Regions from separate parts of the Alcanivorax sp. VBW004 genome, predicted to be linked through region 4. Evidence: predicted binding sites of a transcription regulator. Region 4 holds the regulator's gene; each other region holds the start of a gene.
The links. The regulator sigma-54, encoded in region 4, starts transcription at its own class of promoters, with help from an activator protein. The targets are predictions, from matches to a motif close to TGGCACNNNNNTTGCTNT.

Region 1 (5,208 bases), 470 kb from region 4:
ACCGCATTGGGGCTGTCCTTTGACGAGGTGTACACCTACTTTGCCGGCCTTGGCCTGCAATATGATGACGGTAGCTGGTTCATGTCTGGCGAGGTGGCGCGTCTGGACTTTGGTAACTGGTACCCCAGCAGCCAAAGTGCCTATGTGAGCCTGGGCAAGTATATGGGCAAGTGGATGCCGTTGGTGACCTGGGCGGAAGTGGATCCCCGTGATCTGGATTCCTCTTTGCCTGGCCCGATCAATGATGGCCTGGCCGAGCAGCAGAAAAGCTGGACGGCAGGATTACGTTACTCGCTCACCGATTCCATCGCCCTGAAAGGGGAGTTCAGTTACTACTACGACTTCTCCGATGATGAGGTTTCCACCACAGGGTTCTTTGTCACCGACCCGGGGGCGGAGATGGAAGATGATCATGCCACCATTGTGCGTCTCAGCGCCGATCTGGTCTTTTAAGGGAGAATGATAATGAAGAAATGGATAATTTCATTGCTCCTGACCCTGTCCGCCACTCTGCACGCCGAGCCGGTTGTGGTGGTTTCAGCCAGTAGCGAATTGACCATGCTGACCCAGGACGAAGTACGCCAGTTATTTAATGGTTTGACTCGCCGGGCGTCTGGCGTTGCCTTGAAACCGTTGGATTTGCCGGCTAAAAGCGCTGAGCGCACGGGCTTTTATCAGCGGGTGATGGGCAAAAGCGCGGAGCAGATGAAAAGCTATTGGGCCAGAATGATTTTCACCGGTCGAGGTATGCCGCCCCGGGAAGTGTCCAGCGACCGGGAAATGGTCATGCTGGTAGGCAGTAATCGAAACTTTATCGGTTACGTGGATGAAACCAAGGTCTCACCACAGTTAAAAGTGGTGTATCGCCCCTGAATGTGTTTTTTGACCCGCCTCTCCGGCGGGTTTTTTTTGAACACGGATTAGACGGATGTCGCCGTTGTGTCAGTGCGTGGTTGCCCTGCGTTAATCCGCTTCGCTTGAGCCTCTGTTACGCAGCGGATGGCGCGCATACACTGCCTGCATGCGTTTATTCATTCTGATTGTCCTCACTATTTCCCCGCTGTTGGCCCCGGCCGATTGTGCACAGCTTGCGCCTGCCCGTGGTGTGCCTGCTGCGTCTGATCAGACATGGGCGCTGGCAACCCTGAATCTGTGGCGCCTGCGCGATGACCACAAGAACAGCGAGCTGGATGACCCTGTGTCGTCTGCGTTGTTGAGGGCACGGATAAATGCCGTTGCGGGCTTTATTGTTGAAGACCTGAACGCGCCGCATGTTCTGGCGCTTCAGGAAGTGGAAAACCAGGCCGTGCTGGATCGGCTGGCGGATCGGTTGGCGCAGCGTGGTTACCGGTATCGTTCAGCGCTGCGTGAGGGTAATGATCCTTCGGGTATGGATGTGGCAATAATGTATCGCTCACCGGTCAACATTGGGTCGGTGAGCACTCTTTTTTCAGGCCAGCAATTCCATGGTCACGCGCTGTATGCACGCCCACCGTTGGTGGTTACGCTTGAAGCGCCGCTTGCTGTGAATGTAGTGGTGGTGCATTGGCGTAGCGCGCGGAATTTGAAGAAAGCCTGGGTTCATGAAAAAAGACAGACTCAGGCGGCCTTGTTGGCCAACTGGGTAACGATGCAGACCTCGCCATTGATCGTCGCGGGGGATTTCAATACGACGTGGGATGAAGGCCGGTTCTCCGACAGCAATGAACGGTTTGAGCAATCGGGCTTGCTGAATCTCTGGTCGTTCTTGCCTGAAAAGGAACGCTACAGTTTTCGCCACCGTTGTCGCCCGCAAGCGCTGGACCACATCTGGGTGTCACCCGGATTGAAGCCCTCTGTTAGCAAGGTTGCGGTGAGTCGTGGTAATGCGGGGCGTTATGACAGCCTGTATGGCAGCCAGGGTGTGGCACCGATTTCAGACCATGATGCATTGGTGGTGTATTTTGAACGCTAGAAGAAAAAATGCGGGAAGTTTCATGCTGCGAGTAACACCGCTCCCTCTTTGCTTTTAAGCGTCAGGCATCGGGCGTTGAGCATCAAGCGTGAAAGAAAAAAGCGCCGCAGGGTTGCTTGCGTGCTTGCGAGGACCAGGGAGAGCCCTGCGGCGTAAACAGTGGGCGACCGGAGTCGCCCGAAGGAGCGTGTTTGATCTTGTGCCTTACAGAGCGAACTCGTAGGAAACGCTCATTACGACGTCGTCATCCCAGGTGTCTTCGCCGGCAACATCTTCCTGGTCTACGATTTTAGACGCAGTAAAGGTGAACTGGTCGGTGACGGCGTAGCTCAGATCCACGTGGGTGTAATCTGCCAGGGTGCCATCGACTTCCGGATCGCCATCGAAGTCGTAGTAACCTGCACTAATACCGTATTTGTCGTAGCCGTAGCCCAGTGCGAAGTAGTTGTCTTTGTTGTCAGTGGCATTGTCGCCGTGAGCTACTTCGCCAACGCCGATGAAGGCATCGGCGCTGAAACCGGCAAAGCCTGCACCAACATGCACTTCTTCGAAGTCAGCACTGGAAGCCGGATCGGTGGCACCGGTGCCACCGGAGGTGTAGTTGTAGTCGATGTAGCTGATGTCATAGCTGAAGCCGCCGGCTTCGCCACCAAAACCTGCGTACAGGTCATACTCGGTGTCGTCGGTTTCAGAGGATGCCCAGGCGCCTGCGTACAGGCCGGAAGCGTGGGCGTAATCAACACTACCGTATACCGCTGCGCCGTCAGTCAGTTGCTGCCCGCGCCACAGGTACTGGCTGGATGCACCCAGAGTGCCGCTGACTTCAGCCGCAGCAATGGCAGGGGCCAGGCTGGCAGCAATCACTGATGCCGCCAGAACGGTTTTCTTCAGACCAAATACGTTTTTCATGTGCAACCCTCTTAACAAGTCTAATTCGTTCAGTGTGCGCAGGTGACGCACCGCCAATTCGGCTCATCAGAAGTATTGCAGAGACTGTGCCAACTATTGTTACTCTTTTTATAACAATGGGTTAGCTTGTTTCAGGTGGGGTGTTTGGAGGTTCGTGCAGGGAGAGAAAGGAAAGCGGTGCACGATAATGGTGCTCGGCACCGCTTTGGTGCGACGGTTATGGGCATTCCCAGTCAGTCAGAACCGCATCGGCTGAGCCGCCGGCCGCGTCTTGCAGCGACAGCCCGCACTGATCATTTTCGTAAACAAAATGGGCGCTGTATTCGCTGTTGGCAGAAGGCGTGAATAACAGGGCAACCTGACAGCGATCGCGGCTATGGTTATTGCCTGGGCGATTGAAGGCTACGCCGATTCGGGTGGGCTCCCCTGCTGTGACGGTGGTAGTGACTTGCGGGCTTTTCTTGAGGGCTTCGCGCAGATCGCCCAGCGCCTCGCTGCCACTGTTTGTCAGAGCATATTCTGTGGATTTGAAGCCTTTTCCGGGGACACACACCATTGGCTGGGCGGAGAGGCTGTTGCCGGTGAAGGTGACGGTCGCGGTATCGTCGCCGCTGGGGGGCTGGTAGTTGAGGTGCTGACAACCGGCCAGCAGGAATGCACAGGCTGTGGCAAGGTATTTCATAGAAAATTCCTGTTTGGTTTTGCTCAGTATAAGGCGGTGGTAGAGCAGGCAAAGCGTGATTCAGCGGTGCCTTGAATCAGGGTGGTCCAATCTTGGGCACCGCGCATGCACGGGTCAATGCAAAGCTGAGGCCAAGTTGTCGCTTGTGGTGGCGCAGGCAAGGCATTTTGCCATGGCTGAACCCTGGCAACATCTTGGCGCGTTACGGTGCGGGGAACCAGTGTTCAATGGCCTGGCGGGTGAGGCGTTGCTTCTCTTTCGGGGTTGGCAACCAGTTACCGGCGTTGCTGGCCATGGCGGTGAGGAACTCGAAGAAGGGCAGATGCTGGCGCAGAACCCGGTGATGGCGGTGGCTAATCATCGGGTTGAAGTAACCGAAGAAATCCAGCATCTGGCGTGGGTTCTTGCGCACCCAGAGCCAGGACCCCATTTCCAGGGTGAAGGGCAGAAAGGTGTGATCCGGCTGCTGTTCCTGGGCGTCGTCGTACAGGTAATCCCAGAGATCCCCGTGGGTGGTGTAGTTGATCGACTGCGGCTCGATCAGGTAGGGATGGTGATTCGGGTAGGTTTGCTCGAAGACCTGTTTGAGCCGGTATACCTCGGCAATATGCGGGATCGGCCGATGGCTTCGCGCGTAGCAACACCAGACCCGGTCCCGACGGCCAAAGCCGCTGTGGCAATCCAGGCTCATGGAGAATGGTGAGGAAAACAATTTTTCTCGCACGGTGCGGATTACCGCCTGGGCCTCGGGCTCCATGGGTTCACCCCTTTTCCCCCGATACCAGGGCAAATGCCGGCTGATGCGATGGCCGCCGACCAGAAAGGGGACCTTGCCCATGGCGTCAATCGGGGCGTTGCGCATCAGATCCACCCCGTTGGGGTTGCTGCGGGTGCGCCGCCAGATCCCGCCTGGATTGATCATGGGCATGAAAACCAGGCGTACCTTTTCCAGGCGCCGGTGAAGCTGGTCATCCCATTGCAGGCGATGGATCAGGCTATGCAGCCAGGACATCAACACCTGACTGCCAATCCGTTCCACACCGTGTACGCCACCGAAAAAACCTATCACCGGTGCGTTGGGCGATTGGCTGCCCAGCTCAATCACATGAATTGGCAAGGAGATTTGACCCATGGGCACCTGATGCACGGTGGTCACGCGTAAATGCCGTTCCCCGTGGCGGATCAATGCATCCAGTTCCAGCAGTTCCGGCAGGTGGCGTTGCAGCAGGTAGAGCTTTTCTTCCATAGGTCACTTTCGTCCACGGTGACGCTCACCTTAACGGCAATGGATAACAGAAATGTGACGATAGAAGCGGCGGGCGATTCAGGCGGCTGCACGGTCCGGGGCTAGCGGGATTCTCCGCGTTGCCACTGGTAGCTTTACGCTTGTGGTTATCTCTTCCCTTTCACCAAAGTGTGATCGTGTTGTCAGCAGAGTGTCATGACGGGTTTCTAGCGTGAAGAGCAAGGGTTTCATCGCATGACGGGCGGAGTGCTTCGTCCGGATGTCATCACAACGGAAGGGCGACTGTGGCCAAGCCAGACATTCAGCCTCACGATTCTGTTGATACATTGCGCACCGGTGATCTGCTGCTGTTTTCCGGTCGGGGGTTTACCAGCGATGTGATTCGGGTATTTACCCGCAGCCCCTGGAGTCATATAG
Region 2 (5,208 bases), 970 kb from region 4:
TGGCGTCATGGGCATTAATCAGCGCAATGGCGATTACATCCTGCGTTATAACAAGCGCAGCCTGTACCCGCTGGTGGACGACAAGATTCAGACCAAGCAAATGGCGCTGGATGCGGGAATCCGTGTGCCGCACATGTACGGCACCATCGCCACCGAGCAGGGCATCAGCACCTTGCACCGGGTAGTGGAGCAGCACCGGGATTTCGTAATCAAGCCCGCGCAAGGGGCCGGCGGTGACGGCATCATGGTGATTGCCGATCGCTTCGAGGATTATTTCCGCTCCGCTTCCGGACGCATCATTACCACCGAAGAGCTGGAACACCATATCTCCGGGATCATTTCCGGTATCTATTCCCTCGGCGGTCATCGCGACCAGGCACTGATCGAATACCGGGTGCGTTCCACCGAACTGTTCAACCGGATCAGCTTCGAAGGGGTGCCGGATATCCGCATCATCGTGCTCAAGGGTTACCCGGTGGCGGCCATGTTGCGTTTGCCCACCCGGCAATCCCAGGGCAAGGCGAACCTGCACCAGGGCGCCATCGGCGTGGGCCTGGATCTAGCGTCCGGGGTCACTCTGGATGGCACCTGGCACAACCTGAAAATCGAACGTCACCCGGATACCGCCAATCCGGTGGCCGGGCTGACCGTGCCGGACTGGCAGGAATGCCTGGAGCTGGCAGCCCGTTGCTACGACCTGACCGGGTTGGGCTATCTGGGGGTGGATCTGGTGATGGACCACGAGCATGGTCCGATGATGCTGGAGCTGAATGCCCGTCCGGGCCTGAATATCCAGATCGCCATGGATGACGGCTTGCTGCGCCGTTGTCAGATTATCGAGAAACAGCTCGAGGCCCTGAAAGACGAAACCCGTCCGGTGGCCGAACGCGTGGCCTTCGCAAAACAGCAATTTGCGGTGGCCGGCCCGGTGCCGGCGGAAGAAGAGTAAAGGCCGGCAAGCGGCAAGCCTGTCGCTTGCTGCCTTCGTCAGCCGCTTTCAGCGAATCCCTTTCCCCTGTTGGGTGCCCTGCCAGAGTAGTGTGATCAATGGATCCTGTGGGTTCCCCAGCACACTGTAAAAGCGGTACTCCGCTTGCATCGTCCCGTTATCATCCTGCAGATCAATGGTGGCCAGGCCGTGGGTGGCGCGGGTGAAGCGTTGCTGTTCACTGGGAGGCCCCAGGTCGTTATTGATGCTGGCGGCCCCGGAAATCAGCTGACGGGTGCCCTGGTATTCCCCCTCATCGGACAGCACGTGGTCATGACCGCCCACCAGCAGGTCCAGGTGGCCGAGCAGCTTTGGCTTGAGTGAGAGGTTGATCATCTCGCCGGCATCACCGTGGGAGCCGGTGCTGAACATGGGGTGGTGGGCAAAACCCAGGCTAAAGCGGCAGCCATGCTGGCGGGCCGTTTCCTTGGCCTGTTCCAGCCAGCTGCCCTGGCGGCGGAAGTAATACCATTTTTCGAACCAGGTGGTTTCCAGGCTGAAGGCGCAAGCGTCCGGCCATTGTTCAAAATAGTAGAAGTGGGGAAAGTGGACTTGTGGGTAGCGCCGCGCCACTTCCAGCCAGGCCTCGCCGCTGCCTTTCCAGTCATGATTGCCCAGCACCAGATAGAAGGGAATGCCCGCGTCCATGGCCGGTTTCATGGGGGTGAGGAAGCGGCTTTCCAGCAAGGGATCGTCGGCACTGGTGATGCCGTCCGGATAGACAAGATCCCCCAGGTAGCGCACCTGGTCACATTCCAGGTGCACCAGCGCCTGACCCACGGCCATGGACGGGGCATTGCCCCAGCCGCCATCGCCCACCGCGCAGATGCGCTGCCCGGCTAGGGGCTCCTGATGAACCAGCCAGGGGCCGTGGGGCGTATGCCACCACCAGCCCAGCGCGGCAGCGATCAGGGAAAACAGTGACGCCATCAGCAGCCAGCGAAGTCTTGAGCGCATAAAGCAAAGCAATTTCAATTACATGGGTGGCCGAGTGTGGCGGACCGGCATGACGGTGAAGTGACAACCGGTCGGTGTGGCAGCCATCGGGAGGATGCGCCCTTGGCCCGCGATTGCTATACTGCGCCGCCCAATTTTTGAGCTGTCCCCACAGCAACGCAGGTTTTTCGATGACAGAGGCAAGCCAACCAATCAAGCGCCGCGCCATTGCTCTGGTGTCCGGTGGACTGGACTCCATGCTGGCGGTGAAAGTCATGCAGGAGCAGGGCATCGAGGTGGAAGGCGTCAACTTCTACACCGGCTTCTGCGTGGAAGGGCATACCCATGCCATCCGCAAAAAGGACAAGGACAAGGAAAAGCGCAACAACGCCTTGTGGGTCGCCGAGCAGCTGGGTATCAAGATGCACATCATTGATATCTCCGAGGAGTACAAGGATGTGGTGCTTAACCCCAAGCACGGCTACGGCGCCAACCTGAATCCCTGCCTGGACTGCAAGATCTTCATGGTCAACCAGGCCACGCTGATGATTAACAAGGCCCGTGAGCTGGCGGGTGACCGGGGCTTCGATTTTATTGTTACCGGTGAGGTAATTGGCCAGCGCCCGAAGAGCCAGCGCAAGGAAACCATGCCGATCATCAGCCAGGAGTCCGGTGCGGATGATCGCCTGCTGCGCCCCCTGTGTGCCCAGAACCTGCCGCCTACCCTGCCCGAGCGAGAAGGCTGGGTGAATCGCGATGAGCTGCACGATTTTTCCGGGCGCAATCGCAAGCCGCAGATGGCGCTGGCTGCCAAGTTCGGGCTGGATGACTTTGCCCAGCCCGCCGGCGGTTGCTGTTTCCTGACCGATGAATCCTATTCCAACAAGCTGGCCGACCTGTGGAAGGCCCGCAACGAGCGTCGCTACGAGCTGGATGACATCATGCTGCTGAAAGTGGGCCGCCACTTGCGTCCGCAGCCCCATTACAAGCTGATCATCAGCCGCGAGGAAGGTGAGAACCGCTTTCTGGAAGGCTATCGCTACCAGTTTACCAGCATCACCACGGTGAGCTGCCCTGGCCCGCTGGCACTGGTGGATGGCCAGTTCGGCAGCGATGCGGAGCTGGAACAGGCTGCCGCCATTGTGGCCCGTTACTCCAAGGGCCGGGTTGAAGAGGCTGTGACCCTGGAAGTGCGCAGCCCTGACGGGGTCGCACGGGAGATTACCGTGGCGCCGGCGCAGCCGGATGCGGTACTGGCCAGCTGGAATGTGGGCTGAAGACAGCGACGTAGCTGCGAGAAAAACAAAAAAGTGCTGCCGAGGTTGTGCTTTATTTGCGGCGCGGCCCATCTTTTAGAAGCTAGAAGCTAGAAGCTAGAAGCTAGAAGCTAGAAGCTAGAAGCTAGAAGCTAGAAGCTAAGGATACCTTGATGAGCGACACCCCGATTGAACTGGATGTGCGTCGGTTGCTGTGCCCCATGCCGGTGATCAAGACCCAGAACAAGGTAAGAACCCTGGCCACCGGCGATACGCTAAAAGTGGTCTGCACCGACCCCGGCGCGTTAAGCGATATCCCGGCCTGGTGCCGGATTAATGGCCACGAGGTGCTGGAAATGGGCGAGCAGGGCAACGAGGTTTTTGTGGTGCTGCGAGTGGGTGAAGATAACGGTGCACTGTTTTAGTGCTTTGCACTTATTGAGTGCACTGTTGCTGTGCACCAAAATGAATCATCTTCCCTGGTTTTTGCGATTTAGGCGGGGAATGCGCTAAAAAAGGGCTGGCACGGTATTTGCCTCCCTATTGGCAAAGCTGGCCCAGTGGCCGAGAATACCGGCTCTTTGTGTTGCGCTTACCCAGAGTGGCACGACGAGTCAGAGACAAACCCGCTGTTCCTTAGGAGGACGCACGATAATGTCTGTTAAGACCCTCAAACTGATCAAAGAAAACGATGTGAAATGGGTGGACCTGCGCTTCACCGATAGCTCTGGCAAGGAGCAGCACGTCACCCTTCCGGTTGGCGAAATCGATGAAGATTTCTTCCAGGACGGCAAAATGTTTGATGGCTCCTCCATCGCTGGTTGGAAGGGCATCAACGAATCCGACATGGTAATGATGCCGGATGATGAGTCCGCCGTAATGGACCCGTTCACCGACGTGGCTACCCTGAACCTGCGCTGCGACATTCTTGAGCCGACCACCATGCAAGGTTACGAGCGCGACCCGCGTTCCGTTGCTCGTCGCGCCGAGGAATACCTGAAGTCTACCGGCATCGCAGACACCGCTCTGTTCGGTCCTGAGCCTGAATTTTTCGTATTTGATTCCGTGCAGTGGAAATCCGACATGCAGGGTTCCATGTACAACATCCACTCTGAAGAAGCTGCGTGGGTGTCCCACGAAGACTTCGAAGGCGGCAACATCGGTCACCGTCCGGGCGTGAAAGGTGGTTACTTCCCGGTTCCGCCGGTAGACAGCCTGCACGATCTGCGTGGCGCCATGTGTTCTGCCATGGAGTCCATGGGGCTGAAAATCGAAGTGCATCACCACGAAGTGGGCACTGCGGGCCAGTGTGAAATCGGCGTTGGCGCCAACACCCTGACCGCCAAGGCGGACGAAGTACAGATCCTCAAGTACTGCGTACACAACGTGGCACATGCCTATGGCAAAACCGCTACTTTCATGCCCAAGCCGCTGATCGGTGATAACGGCTCCGGTATGCACGTGCACGTGTCCCTGGGCAAAGACGGCAAAAACCTGTTTGCCGGTGACGGCTATGCTGGCCTGTCTGACGAAGCGCTGTATTTCATCGGTGGTATCATCAAGCACGCCCGCGCCCTGAACGCATTCACCAATGCTTCCACCAACGCCTACAAGCGTCTGGTGCCCGGCTTTGAAGCGCCGGTAATGCTGGCCTACTCTGCTCGCAACCGTTCTGCGTCCATCCGCATTCCGTTTGTGAACAGCGCCAAGGCCCGTCGTGTGGAAGCGCGCTTCCCTGATCCGTCTGCGAACCCGTACCTGTGTTTCGCATCCCTGCTGATGGCTGGTCTGGACGGCATCAAGAACAAGATGCACCCTGGCGATGCCATGGACAAGGATCTGTACGATCTGCCGGCTGAAGAAGCCAAAGACATCCCCACCGTGGCTCACACCCTGACCATGGCGCTGGATTGTCTGGAAGAAGACATGGACTTCCTGACCGAAGGCGACGTGTTCACCAAGGATATGCTGGATGGCTACATCGCACTCAAGCGTGCCGAGGTTGAGCGTTTGAACATGACCCCGCAC
Region 3 (5,208 bases), 1.1 Mb from region 4:
GATACCCCGGAGCGTTTCTGCACACATTCCATGGTCAGAGGCAGCGTTGCGGCCGAACTGGCGGAAGAAAACGCGGTGAGCAGCGCGGGTATCATGGCCTGGATATGGCGAAGCGGTGAGCGCTTGGTTGCCAGGGCAATCAGGATCGGCATGAAAACAAAAGCATGCAGGCCCAGCGCTACCAGTACGGTGAGGAAGAACCAGGCGAGTGGCTCGATGGCATCCATGCCGGTGCGGGTTACCGTGGCCGCGATCAGGGCAAACACGCCCAGCGGGGTGAAGCGGATCACCAGCATGGTGATTTTCATCACTACCTGGTAGATGCCGTCGATAATGTTGCGCAGGCTCTGGCCGGAGGGCGAGCGCTCGGTACGCAAGAAAAATCCGAACAGTAGCGAAAAGACGATCAGCCCCAGCATTTGGCCGTTGGCTGCCGCCGCTATCAGATTGGGCGGCAGCATCTGGCGGAGGATATCGGTGAAATCGCCGGCCCCACGGCCTTCGATTTTAGCCAGCGCATCCTCGGTTTCCGTGGCCAGGCCGAGTAACTCCCGGGCGGGCTGATCATTGATAATACCGGGGCTGAACAGATTGACCACGGTGAGGCCGATCAGCACGGCTACCAGGGTGGTGGTCATGTACAGGGCCACGGTTTTCAGGCCCATCCGCCCCAGATTCTGCCCATCGCCGACGCCCACCATGCCGTTGATAATGGCCGTCACAATCAGCGGGATGACGACCATTTTCAAGGCATTGATAAACAGGGTTCCCACCAGATCGTAACCACTGAGCACAGGTAGCCCGAACAGCGTGCTGGATTCGGCGGTGAAACTGCCTGCCAGTGCGCCGGCCAACATGGCAATGAATATCTGGTGGTGTAATTTCACTGTCTCCCCCTGGTGGCCATCAATGGCCACCCGTGCCTTTACTTATTCCATTCCTGAGAGTACCTGATCCTGTCTCTGTGCACAGCGGGGCAGAACTACATCAAGGTTTGCAGGGCCTCCTTGTCATCCAGCCGGGCCAGCGTTGCCTGGTAAGCGGCCTTGAGTTGCTGGTCTGCCTCGACAGGCCCCAGCTGTTCGCATAACAGGACATAGGTGCGGTTCAGTTGGTCACGCAAGCTGGCCAGGGGCAGGGGGCTGAGTGATTTGTCCGGTGATTGCAGCCAGTATTCCATGGTCAGTCGGGTTTCGGCGCTAACACTGCGCTGGCGCAGTTGTGCCCCCATATCCAGCTGTAACTGGGTGGCTGCCCGTTTGCCAAGCCTCTGCCACAGGGCCTGGAGCAGGCACTGAAACGCATGGGTGCACGGGTGCGCTTCAGTGTGGCTGTCGTTGCTGTTGGCCAATGGATCGGCGGCAAGTTCGCTGTCGGACAGCGTCATCGCTTGCACCAAACTCATGTGAATATGGTGGCGCCGCTCGCCAAGGTCGAACAGGCGGCATAGGTCGCTGACAAAGCCTTGCAGGGAAAAGCTCGGTCGTTCCGCGTAATGCAGCTGCCAGTGGCTGATCGCCTCCAGCAGTACCGGCTCATTCATGTAGGGCGCCAGGCCGGTGACGATAGCGCGTCGTCGACGCTGGACGCTTTGGTTGATGGGCGCTGGGCTCATGGACGCAGCTCCTGCCCGCGGGCCTTGTCTGCGTTGTAGGTGTCACTGTTGTAGAGCGTGTTCTGGGGGAATTCCGGGTAGCCGGTTTCGGCGTGCTCGCTGAGGTCCAGCCCCCGTTGTTCGTGCAGAGCCGGTGCTCGCAGGCCTGCCAGAATGGATACCAGCATGTACATGATCAGCGCGGTGAAGAATGCCCAGCCGAATGCCACGATTACTCCCAGCAGTTGCACCATCACGCGCTGGCCGTTGAACAGGTCGCCGTCGTAGAACAGCCCGGCAGCCAGGGTGCCCCAGGCACCGGCGAAGGCATGCACAGGGACGGCGCCGACCACGTCATCCAGGCGGAAGGCGAGCAGAATGCGGGCGCCGAAAGCCGCCAGCGCGCCGGCCACCAGGCCGGTGATGACGGCAAAGCCGGGTGCCATGACGGCACAGCCAGCGGTCACCGCCACCAGCCCCGCCAGGCTGCCATTCACGGTTTCTGTCAGTAATACCGGGCGGCGACTTACCATCCGGTAGATAACGCTGCCCACGGCACCGGCTGCGGCGGCCAGCTGGGTATTCAGATTCACCTTGGCGATATCCACGCTGGCAGAGAGGGTGGAGCCCCCGTTGAAGCCAAACCAGCCGAACCAGAGTATGAAGCCGCCCAATGCCACATAGGAAAGGTTATGGCCGGGAATGGTGCGTGGTTTGCCCTGGCTGTCGAAACGGCCGAGTCGCGGGCCTACCACCATAATACCGGCCAGTGCGCACCAACCGCCGATACTGTGGACCACCGTGGAGCCGGCGAAATCAATAAAGCCCATCTGGGCGAGCCAGCCATTGCTGTTCCAGGCCCAGTTGCCGAACAGCGGGTAGATAAGGCCGGTAATCACCACTGCACCGCACAAATAACCCACGTAGCGGGTGCGTTCCGCCATGGCCCCGGAGGCGATGGTGGCGGCGGTAGCGGCGAACATGATCTGGAACAGGAGCATGGCCCAGGTGCTGGCGTCAGCCTGGTTGAGCATGAACTGATCCTGCCCGAACCAGCCATTGCTGCTGGTGCCGAACATCAGCCCGAAGCCCACGGCCCAGAACACCAGAGTGCCAACACACAGGTCCATGTAGTTCTTCATGACCACGTTCAGTGAGTTTTTTGCCCGGCTCAGCCCGCTCTCAAGCAGTGCAAAACCCGCCTGCATGAAGAACACCAGCGCCGCAGCGATGGCAATCCAGACGGTATCGGTGGCAGTCAGGGTATCGGCGTTGGCGAACTCGGGAAGAATCAGCAGAGAAAGCCAGTGATAGCGTCGCAACAGCATAGCGGTGAATCCCATTCGTCATTGGTTGTGAGAAGGGATTGCAACCGCTGTGCCAGCGCGTAAAGCCGACGGAATCAGGGGGTTTGTAGTTCTTTTGTCTTAATGAATGCCCTGTTGTGGTGCTGGGAGTTTTTGTGGTGCGCAACGCGCCCTATGCGGTGGCATCCACGGGCTGACCCATCTGCCGGATGAGCTGGAGCTGCCGCTCGGACACTTTCTGTACCGACAGGCGAGGCCGCACCACAAGCTCCATGTCGGCAAATTCGGGGTGGTGCTTGATCTGCTTCAGCGTCAAGGGCTGCGGGTAGTGGCAGGCAAACTGTATATCGGCCTGATACCAGCGGGGCATTTCGCGGGTGCTGCGTGGGTCATAGCCATCCGCAGCAGGATCAAACTGGGTCGGATCGGGGTAGGGGGCGCTGGTGACGTGGGCTTCGCCAACAATGGCGGGGACCGCGCAGCTGGAATGATAAATCAGCACGGTATCGCCGGCTTTCATTTCATCGCGAAGCCGGTTGCGTGCTTGATAATTGCGCACGCCATCCCAGCCGCTGGTGGCGTTTTTGCAGTTGCGCAGATCATCGATGCTGAAGGCATCCGGTTCCGTTTTTAATAACCAGATAGTGCTCACTCCTGTGGGTGATGTTTGAGAAGGCACTCCTTGGCCTGGCTGATGCTGCCACAAATGTAAACGGGAAAGGCCGGTTTGTTAAGCTTCAGCATCATATTGGCATAGGTCCGGTTGAGTACGCTTTCCAGCACCATCGCCTTGGCTTCGGTAATTTGCGCAAAATCCTCGCCACAGGAGTAGCGGGCGGCGGTGTAATCCAGCCCCTTGATATGGCCGACGTAAATGGTGAGCTGTTTACGCTGCTGGTGCTGATTGAACAGGCGCAGCCGTTGCCGGTAAATGGACAATTGAACGCGCATGTCCACCTGGGTGCCTTTCTTTAGCTCGACCAGGGCGAAGGGGCCCTCCTGCGTTACCGTAACCGCGCTCATTGCTGTCCTTTTACTGCAAGCGTGACAGGCTTTTATAACCGATTCTGTGCTAATCTTCAGCGCTTCTTTTTACTGGTGTTCGTCAACGGTGCAGGATCAAGGGTGATCGGCGCAGTTGTCAGTGCGTGTTGTCGGTGGAGGTGGATGCGTGATCAGTTCGCAACAACAGAATGAGGCCATGGCCACCCTGCAAACAGTCCGTGACTGTCTGCGTTTTGGGGAAAGCATGCTGCGCAGTGGCGGGGTGTTCTTTGGGCATGGCAATGATGATCCCTGGGATGAAGCCCTGGCCCTGTTGATGCATCAGCTGGCGTTGCCGCTGCAGAGTGATCCCCGGATTCTCGATGCCCGTTTACTGCCCTCTGAAATTAGTGGGTATCTGAGTCAGCTGGTGAAGCGGGTGAATGACCGGGTCCCGGTTCCTTATCTGACCCATGAAGCCTGGTTTTGTGGCCTGCCGTTCTATGTGGATGAGCGGGTGTTGATACCGCGTTCGCCGTTGGCTGAGCTGATTGAGCAGTCCTTTACGCCCTGGGTCGATCCTGAGCGAGTGCATCGGGTGCTGGACCTGTGTACCGGTAGTGGCTGTATCGCGATTGCCTGTGCCTACGCGTTTGAGCATGCCCAGGTGGATGGCAGTGATATCAGCGCTGAGGCACTGGCGGTATGTGAGGAAAATATTCAGCGCCACGGGCTTGCGGAGCAGGTGCGGGCGCTACAATCCGATGGGCTGGCCGCGGTGGATGGCCCCTACGACCTGATCGTCTCCAACCCGCCCTATGTGGATGCCCAGGATATGGCGAGTTTGCCGGACGAGTACCGCCATGAGCCAGAGCTGGCGTTGGCATCCGGTGATGACGGCCTCGATTTCACGCGCAAGCTGTTACTGGATGCACCGGATCAGCTGACTGAAGAGGGTGTGCTGATCGTGGAAGTGGGCAACAGTTGGGAAGCCATGTTGCAGACCTGGCCCCAGGTGCCGTTCTTCTGGTTCGAATTCGAGCGAGGCGGGCACGGGGTGTTCATGCTTACCCGCGCGCAGCTGCTAGAATACCGTGACGATCTCCTGGCTGATTGAGTCAGCGATGCGGCAAGAGCCTTTGCCAGTCTGAAGTGATTTGACGGATTTTTTTTGTAATAGATTGATTTTATTAATTTTTCAAGAGGGGCAGCATGTCCGGTAACAGTTTCGGTGAGCGTTTTCGCATTACCACTTTCGGTGAAAGTCATGGCCCCGCCCTGGGCGCTATCGTGGACGGCTGCCCCCCGGGCCTGGAAATCAGT
Region 4 (5,208 bases):
AAAGGGAAAAGGCCGGGTGTCAGGTCATGGCCGCGTTATTGCTCTCTGGGCAGTTCCCGGTGGCGAACCTGAAGGGCAATGCCTTTGGCGCGCAGAGTCCATGCCAGCTGTTCGGTGATAAAGACTGAGCGATGGCGCCCGCCGGTACAGCCGATGGCGACTGTCACGTAGCTGCGATCGCTGTGGGCAAACGCCGGTAACCAGCGCGCCACGAAATCGCCGATGTCCTTGAGCATGTCGTGACTGGCCTGATGCTGGCTGAGGAAATCGATGATGCAGTCATCCTTGCCGGTAAAGGGGCGCAGGTCTGCATGCCAGTGCGGGTTGGGCAATACCCGTACGTCGAACACCAGGTCCGCGTCGGTGGGCAGGCCATTCTTGAAGCCGAAGGATTCCAGCTGTAGCGACAGGGCGGCTTCACGGCGAGCCACCCGTTCGCGCATCAGGTTGCGCAGGGTGTGCACGTCGTGGTTGCTACTGTCGATGACCAGATCGGCGCGCTGGCGGATGTTGGCCAGCAGTTCCCGTTCATGGCCGATGGCGTCGGCCAGTGAGCGCTCGCCGGTGCCCAGCGGGTGACGGCGACGGGTGGCGCTGAAGCGGGTCTGCAGGGTGTGGTCATCCGCGTCCAGGTAGATGATTTCACTGCCCACCTGTTGTTCGTTCAAGGCTTCAAGGATGTTGTCGAAAGCCAGTAGCTGGGCGGGGAGGTTGCGGGCATCAATGCCCACAGCGACCCGCTCAATCGGGGGCTCGCCCTCGCTGAGCTGTTTCGCCAGTGTCGGCAGCATGCCGGCGGGCAGGTTGTCGACACAATAAAATCCCTGGTCCTCCAGCGCTTGCAGCGCGGTGGTTTTCCCGGACCCGGAGCGGCCACTAATAATGGTGAGTTTCATGATTGCACCGCTGGCACGCCACACGTAGCACGCTGGCACGCAAGATCGATAGACAAGGGGGCGTTTGGGGCGTGTTGCATGATGCGTGAAAGCTTGTTGCGTTCCTTCATGATGCCAGTCGCAACTCCGCTTCGGACTCTACGGCCGTCTGATAGAGGTGTTGGTTATCGGTGCTGTGGCGCAGTTCCGCACGGTAGCTGTCGTCGTTGAACAGGGATGCCAGGTGGCTGAGTGTCTTGAGGTGCTGTTCCGGGTTGTCCTGGGGGACCAGCAATACAAACACCAAGTCCACGGGGTGCCCGTCAACGGCGTCGAAATCGATGGGGCTTTCCAGTTTCAACAACAGGCCTACTGCTTGCTGGCAATGTCCGAGCCGGCAGTGGGGAATGGCAATGCCTTCGCCAATGCCTGTGGAGCCCAGTTTTTCCCGGGCGACCAAAGCATCGAAGACCTCCTGTTCATTGAGGCTGTCACAGCTGGCCGCGGCCAGCTGTGCAACCTGATCCAGCAGTTGTTTCTTGCTGCTGGCCTGCACGCCATGATGGGTGCGGGCCAGAGTCAGTAGTTCGCGAACTCGCATAATTGTCGCTTTGGGTTAGTGACCGTGCTTGTGGCTGACGGCCTTTTCCTTGTGTTTGAGAATCTGGCGGTCCAGCTTGTCCGTCAGCTTATCGATCGCTGCATACATGTCTCCGGCCTCAGCGGTGGCGAAGACATCGGCCCCGGAAATATGGATTGTGGATTCAGCTTTATGGGTTTTCGGTTCCGGAGAGAGAATGACCTGGACGCTGGTGATTTGATCGAAGTGGCGCTCCAGGCGGGAGAACTTATCACCCACATAGGCACGCAAGGCATCGGTAATATCCAGGTGATGACCGCTGATATTAATTTGCATGGCTGGCTCCTTTACCTGTTTGGGATCCGTCCTGGCGCCCTACACCAAACGCTTGCGGGCGCTGGAAGACGGTATTCGCATCGCCTCTCTGTATTTGGCGACGGTCCGGCGCGCTACATTGATTCCCTGCTCATTCAGCAAGCTGGCCAGCTTGTTATCGCTGAGCGGCTTGCGGGGATTCTCGGCAGCGACCAGCTTCTTAATAATGGCACGAATAGCGGTGGAGGAACACTCACCGCCGCCGTCTGTTCCCACGTGACTGGAAAAGAAATATTTCAGCTCAAAGACACCGCGGGGTGTCATCATGTATTTCTGGTTGGTGACCCGACTGATGGTCGATTCGTGCATCTCAACGGCATCGGCAATATCCGCCAGAACCAGGGGTTTCATGGCCTCATCGCCATAATCGAAGAACCCTTGCTGCACATCGACAATGCGGGTGGCTACCTTGAGCAGGGTGTCGTGGCGGCTCTGCAGGCTCTTGATGAACCATTTGGCTTCCTGAACGCAATTGCGCAGATATTGGCCGTCTTCGCCGCTGGTGTTGCGGGCGATGTTGGCGTATTGCTGCTGCAGGTTGACCCGGGGGAGCACGTCGTCGTTGAGGCTGACCTGCCAGCGGCCCTTATGCTGACGGACGATCACGTCGGGAACGGCGTAGTCCACCTGGGGCTCGCCGATCTGCTCGCCGGGGGCCGGGTCCAGGGTGCGTAGCAGGGACAGGGCCTCCAGCAGGACGTCTTCGCTGGTCTGCAGGGTGCGACGCAGGGCGGCGTAGTCGTGTTTTTCCAGCAGGTCCAGGTGAGCCAGCAGGGCGCAGGCTTCGTCGCGCAGGGCGGTATCGGCGGGCAGTTGGCGCAGTTGTACGCCCAGACAGTCCGCCAGATCGATGCTGGCTACGCCGACGGGGTCGAACTGCTGCAGACGGTGCTGCACGGCAAGCACTTCGTCGCGCTCCAGTTCATCGCCTTCGGTGAGCAGCTCCGGCTGGGCGTTCACCATGTCGACGATGTCATCCAGGGGCACGGTGATGTAGCCGCGGTCGTCCAGGGATTCAATGATTGTCATGGCGATAATGCGGTCCACATCGCTCATGGGCGTCAGATTCAGCTGCCAGAGCAGGTGGTCCTGAAGATTGCCGGAGACCGCGTGGCGTTGCTGCCATTCGTCTGCATCGTCGGGGAGGGAGGCGGTGGCGCTGCTGGTCTGGCCGGAATAGACATCGTCCCACTCGGTTTCTGCGCCGGGTTCGTCCTGCACCAGTTCTTCCAGGGCGTCGTCACGCTCGGTGTCCAGCTCCTCGTCCTGACGTTCTTCGTCATGTTCGGGCAGGCTGTCGTCACCGAAATCGTCGGCCAGTTCCAGCAAGGGGTTGCTCTCCACGGCCTGCTGGATTTCCTGGCGCAGGTCCAGCGTGGACAGCTGCAAGAGGCGGATGGCCTGCTGCAGCTGCGGCGTCATGGTGAGCTGCTGGCCAATTTGTAGTTGTAGTGTGGGCTTCATACTGCTCGGTATTCTGCGGATCCCCAAAACACGAGAATACCAAGCTGATCACACAACAAGCAAGAATTGTGCCACTGGTCTTTGTGTGCTAGGTGAGTGACGTTGGCGGTTGATAGTGGGCCGTTGGTGGCGAGGCGAGCAGCAATGGGGGGGGCAGCAGGTAGCCGCGTCCAGGCATTGGGCGCGGCTACCTTGCTTTCAGGCCGGTCCGTGCTTTCACGGCGTCGCTGGCAGTCTGTTTAGAGCCTGAAGTCGGCGCCCAGGTACACATCCCGCACCTGCTGGTTGGCGAGGATGATGTCCGCATCGCCGGAGGCAATGATGTGGCCGGCGCTGACGATATAGGCGGTGTCGCAGATATCCAGCGTTTCACGCACATTGTGGTCAGTGATCAGGACGCCAATGCCGCGGTCTTTCAGGTGGCGGATAATACCCTTGATATCGTTCACCGAGATCGGATCCACCCCGGCGAAGGGTTCGTCCAGCAGGATAAAGTCCGGGTCGGTGGCCAGGCCGCGGGCAATCTCCGCTCGGCGCCGCTCGCCGCCGGACAGGCTCATCCCCAGCGAATCGCGAATGTGGCCGATGTGGAATTCCTTGAGCAGGCTCTCCATGCGCTCGTGGCGCTCTGCCTTGCTCAGCTCCTTGCGGGTTTCCAGAATCGCCATGATGTTCTCTTCCACCGTCAGGCGACGGAAGATGCTGGCCTCCTGGGGCAGGTAGCCAATCCCGCGCTGGGCGCGACCGTGCATGGGCAGGTGGGTGATGTCGCTGTCATTGATCTCAATGCGGCCGGCATCGGCTTCCACCAGCCCGACAATCATGTAGAAGCAGGTGGTCTTGCCGGCGCCGTTGGGGCCCAGCAGGCCGACAATCTGGCCGGCTTCCACGTCCAGGGAGACATCCTCGATGACCCGGCGGCCCTTGTAGCTTTTTGCCAGGTGGTGGGCGCGTAAGTGGCTCATGGTGTGCTGGGCTCCGCGTCGGGTGAGGCGGTGTCGTTACCGCCACCGGGGGTGTCGTTTGAGTTGCTGGTGTCTTCGTCGCCGGCAGCATCGTCGTCGGTGCGGGTGGCGTTGGTTTGATTCTCGGCCGGGATCACCAGGCGAACGCGCTGGTCGCCTTCACTACTGGCGTCCACACGTTTGGAGTCCAGGCTGTATTCCACCTTGGCGCCTTCAAATGTATTGCCCTGATGCTCGATGTAAGCGTCGCCGGTGAGGACCAGAGTGCGCGCGTTAATGTCGTATACCAGGTTTTCGGCGTGGGCATTCAGTCCCTCGCCTTCCTCCATGCGCACGGGGGAGCCGGTGGCTTCCACCCGGACCAGGTCGCCATTTTTGGTGAACAGGCGCATTTCGTCAGCAAACAGTTTGCGCTTGCCCTGAATCAGTTCCACGTTGCCCCGGTACAGGCCGCTGCCCGCATCCTGTTCGAAGCGGCCACTGTCTGCCGTGACCTGGATGGGGCCTTCCATGGGGGCGGCCTGAACGCCCAGGGGCAATGTCGCCAGCAATGCCAGTGCGGCGAGGCGGCGGGTGCTATGAAGCCGGTGCTTCAAACTCACTCTTTACTCCTTGTTTCAGGTTCAGAATGCCCTTGTCGAGATCGGCTTCCAGGGCGCCGGCACGAGTCTGGCCGGAGTCGAATGTCATTTCCACATCGCCGGGGGTGGTGGCGATATTGGTGTCGCTGTTGAAGCGCAGTTCGTCGGTGTCCAGGTTCACTTTCTGGGTGGGGTTGTCCACATTGACCTTGCCGAGAAAGGTGATCAGGTCGCCATTGTCTTCCACGGTGCCTTGCTCGCTGGTGATGGTCCAGCTGCCCTTGTCGTTCGCCATGACCAGCACCGGCGCTTCCATTTCGGTGAGGGGATTGTGGTCAAACTGCACCAGGTTGTCGGCGGTCAGGTGA

Region 1: the regulator sigma-54 is predicted to act here: its motif matches at 2,938-2,955, upstream of F1529_RS05520 (TorF family putative porin).
Region 2: the regulator sigma-54 is predicted to act here: its motif matches at 3,702-3,719, upstream of glnA (glutamate--ammonia ligase).
Region 3: the regulator sigma-54 is predicted to act here: its motif matches at 2,960-2,977, upstream of F1529_RS12550 (ammonium transporter).

The regions. Positions count from the first base shown of each region.
Region 1 covers NZ_WNHC01000001.1:1,220,307-1,225,514, forward strand. Annotated here, with positions in the region: gene F1529_RS05505 (hypothetical protein) at 1-453, shown strand, start outside; gene F1529_RS05510 (hypothetical protein) at 466-873, shown strand; gene F1529_RS05515 (endonuclease/exonuclease/phosphatase family protein) at 1,022-1,954, shown strand; gene F1529_RS05520 (TorF family putative porin) at 2,159-2,863, opposite strand; gene F1529_RS05525 (hypothetical protein) at 3,081-3,545, opposite strand; gene F1529_RS05530 (M14 family zinc carboxypeptidase) at 3,748-4,791, opposite strand; gene F1529_RS05535 (YiiX/YebB-like N1pC/P60 family cysteine hydrolase) at 5,076-5,208, shown strand, end outside.
Region 2 covers NZ_WNHC01000001.1:725,284-730,491, forward strand. Annotated here, with positions in the region: gene F1529_RS03370 (alpha-L-glutamate ligase-like protein) at 1-949, shown strand, start outside; gene F1529_RS03375 (metallophosphoesterase) at 998-1,945, opposite strand; gene F1529_RS03380 (tRNA (5-methylaminomethyl-2-thiouridylate)-methyltransferase) at 2,116-3,201, shown strand; gene F1529_RS03385 (sulfurtransferase TusA family protein) at 3,354-3,605, shown strand; gene glnA (glutamate--ammonia ligase) at 3,835-5,208, shown strand, end outside.
Region 3 covers NZ_WNHC01000001.1:2,758,332-2,763,539, forward strand. Annotated here, with positions in the region: gene F1529_RS12540 (dicarboxylate/amino acid:cation symporter) at 1-887, opposite strand, end outside; gene F1529_RS12545 (hypothetical protein) at 983-1,615, opposite strand; gene F1529_RS12550 (ammonium transporter) at 1,612-2,937, opposite strand; gene F1529_RS12555 (EVE domain-containing protein) at 3,074-3,553, opposite strand; gene F1529_RS12560 (hypothetical protein) at 3,550-3,924, opposite strand; gene prmB (50S ribosomal protein L3 N(5)-glutamine methyltransferase) at 4,073-5,002, shown strand; gene aroC (chorismate synthase) at 5,098-5,208, shown strand, end outside.
Region 4 covers NZ_WNHC01000001.1:1,694,919-1,700,126, forward strand. Annotated here, with positions in the region: gene rapZ (RNase adapter RapZ) at 36-896, opposite strand; gene ptsN (PTS IIA-like nitrogen regulatory protein PtsN) at 1,003-1,476, opposite strand; gene hpf (ribosome hibernation-promoting factor, HPF/YfiA family) at 1,492-1,791, opposite strand; gene F1529_RS07845 (RNA polymerase factor sigma-54) at 1,831-3,294, opposite strand; gene lptB (LPS export ABC transporter ATP-binding protein) at 3,534-4,259, opposite strand; gene lptA (lipopolysaccharide transport periplasmic protein LptA) at 4,256-4,861, opposite strand; gene lptC (LPS export ABC transporter periplasmic protein LptC) at 4,836-5,208, opposite strand, start outside.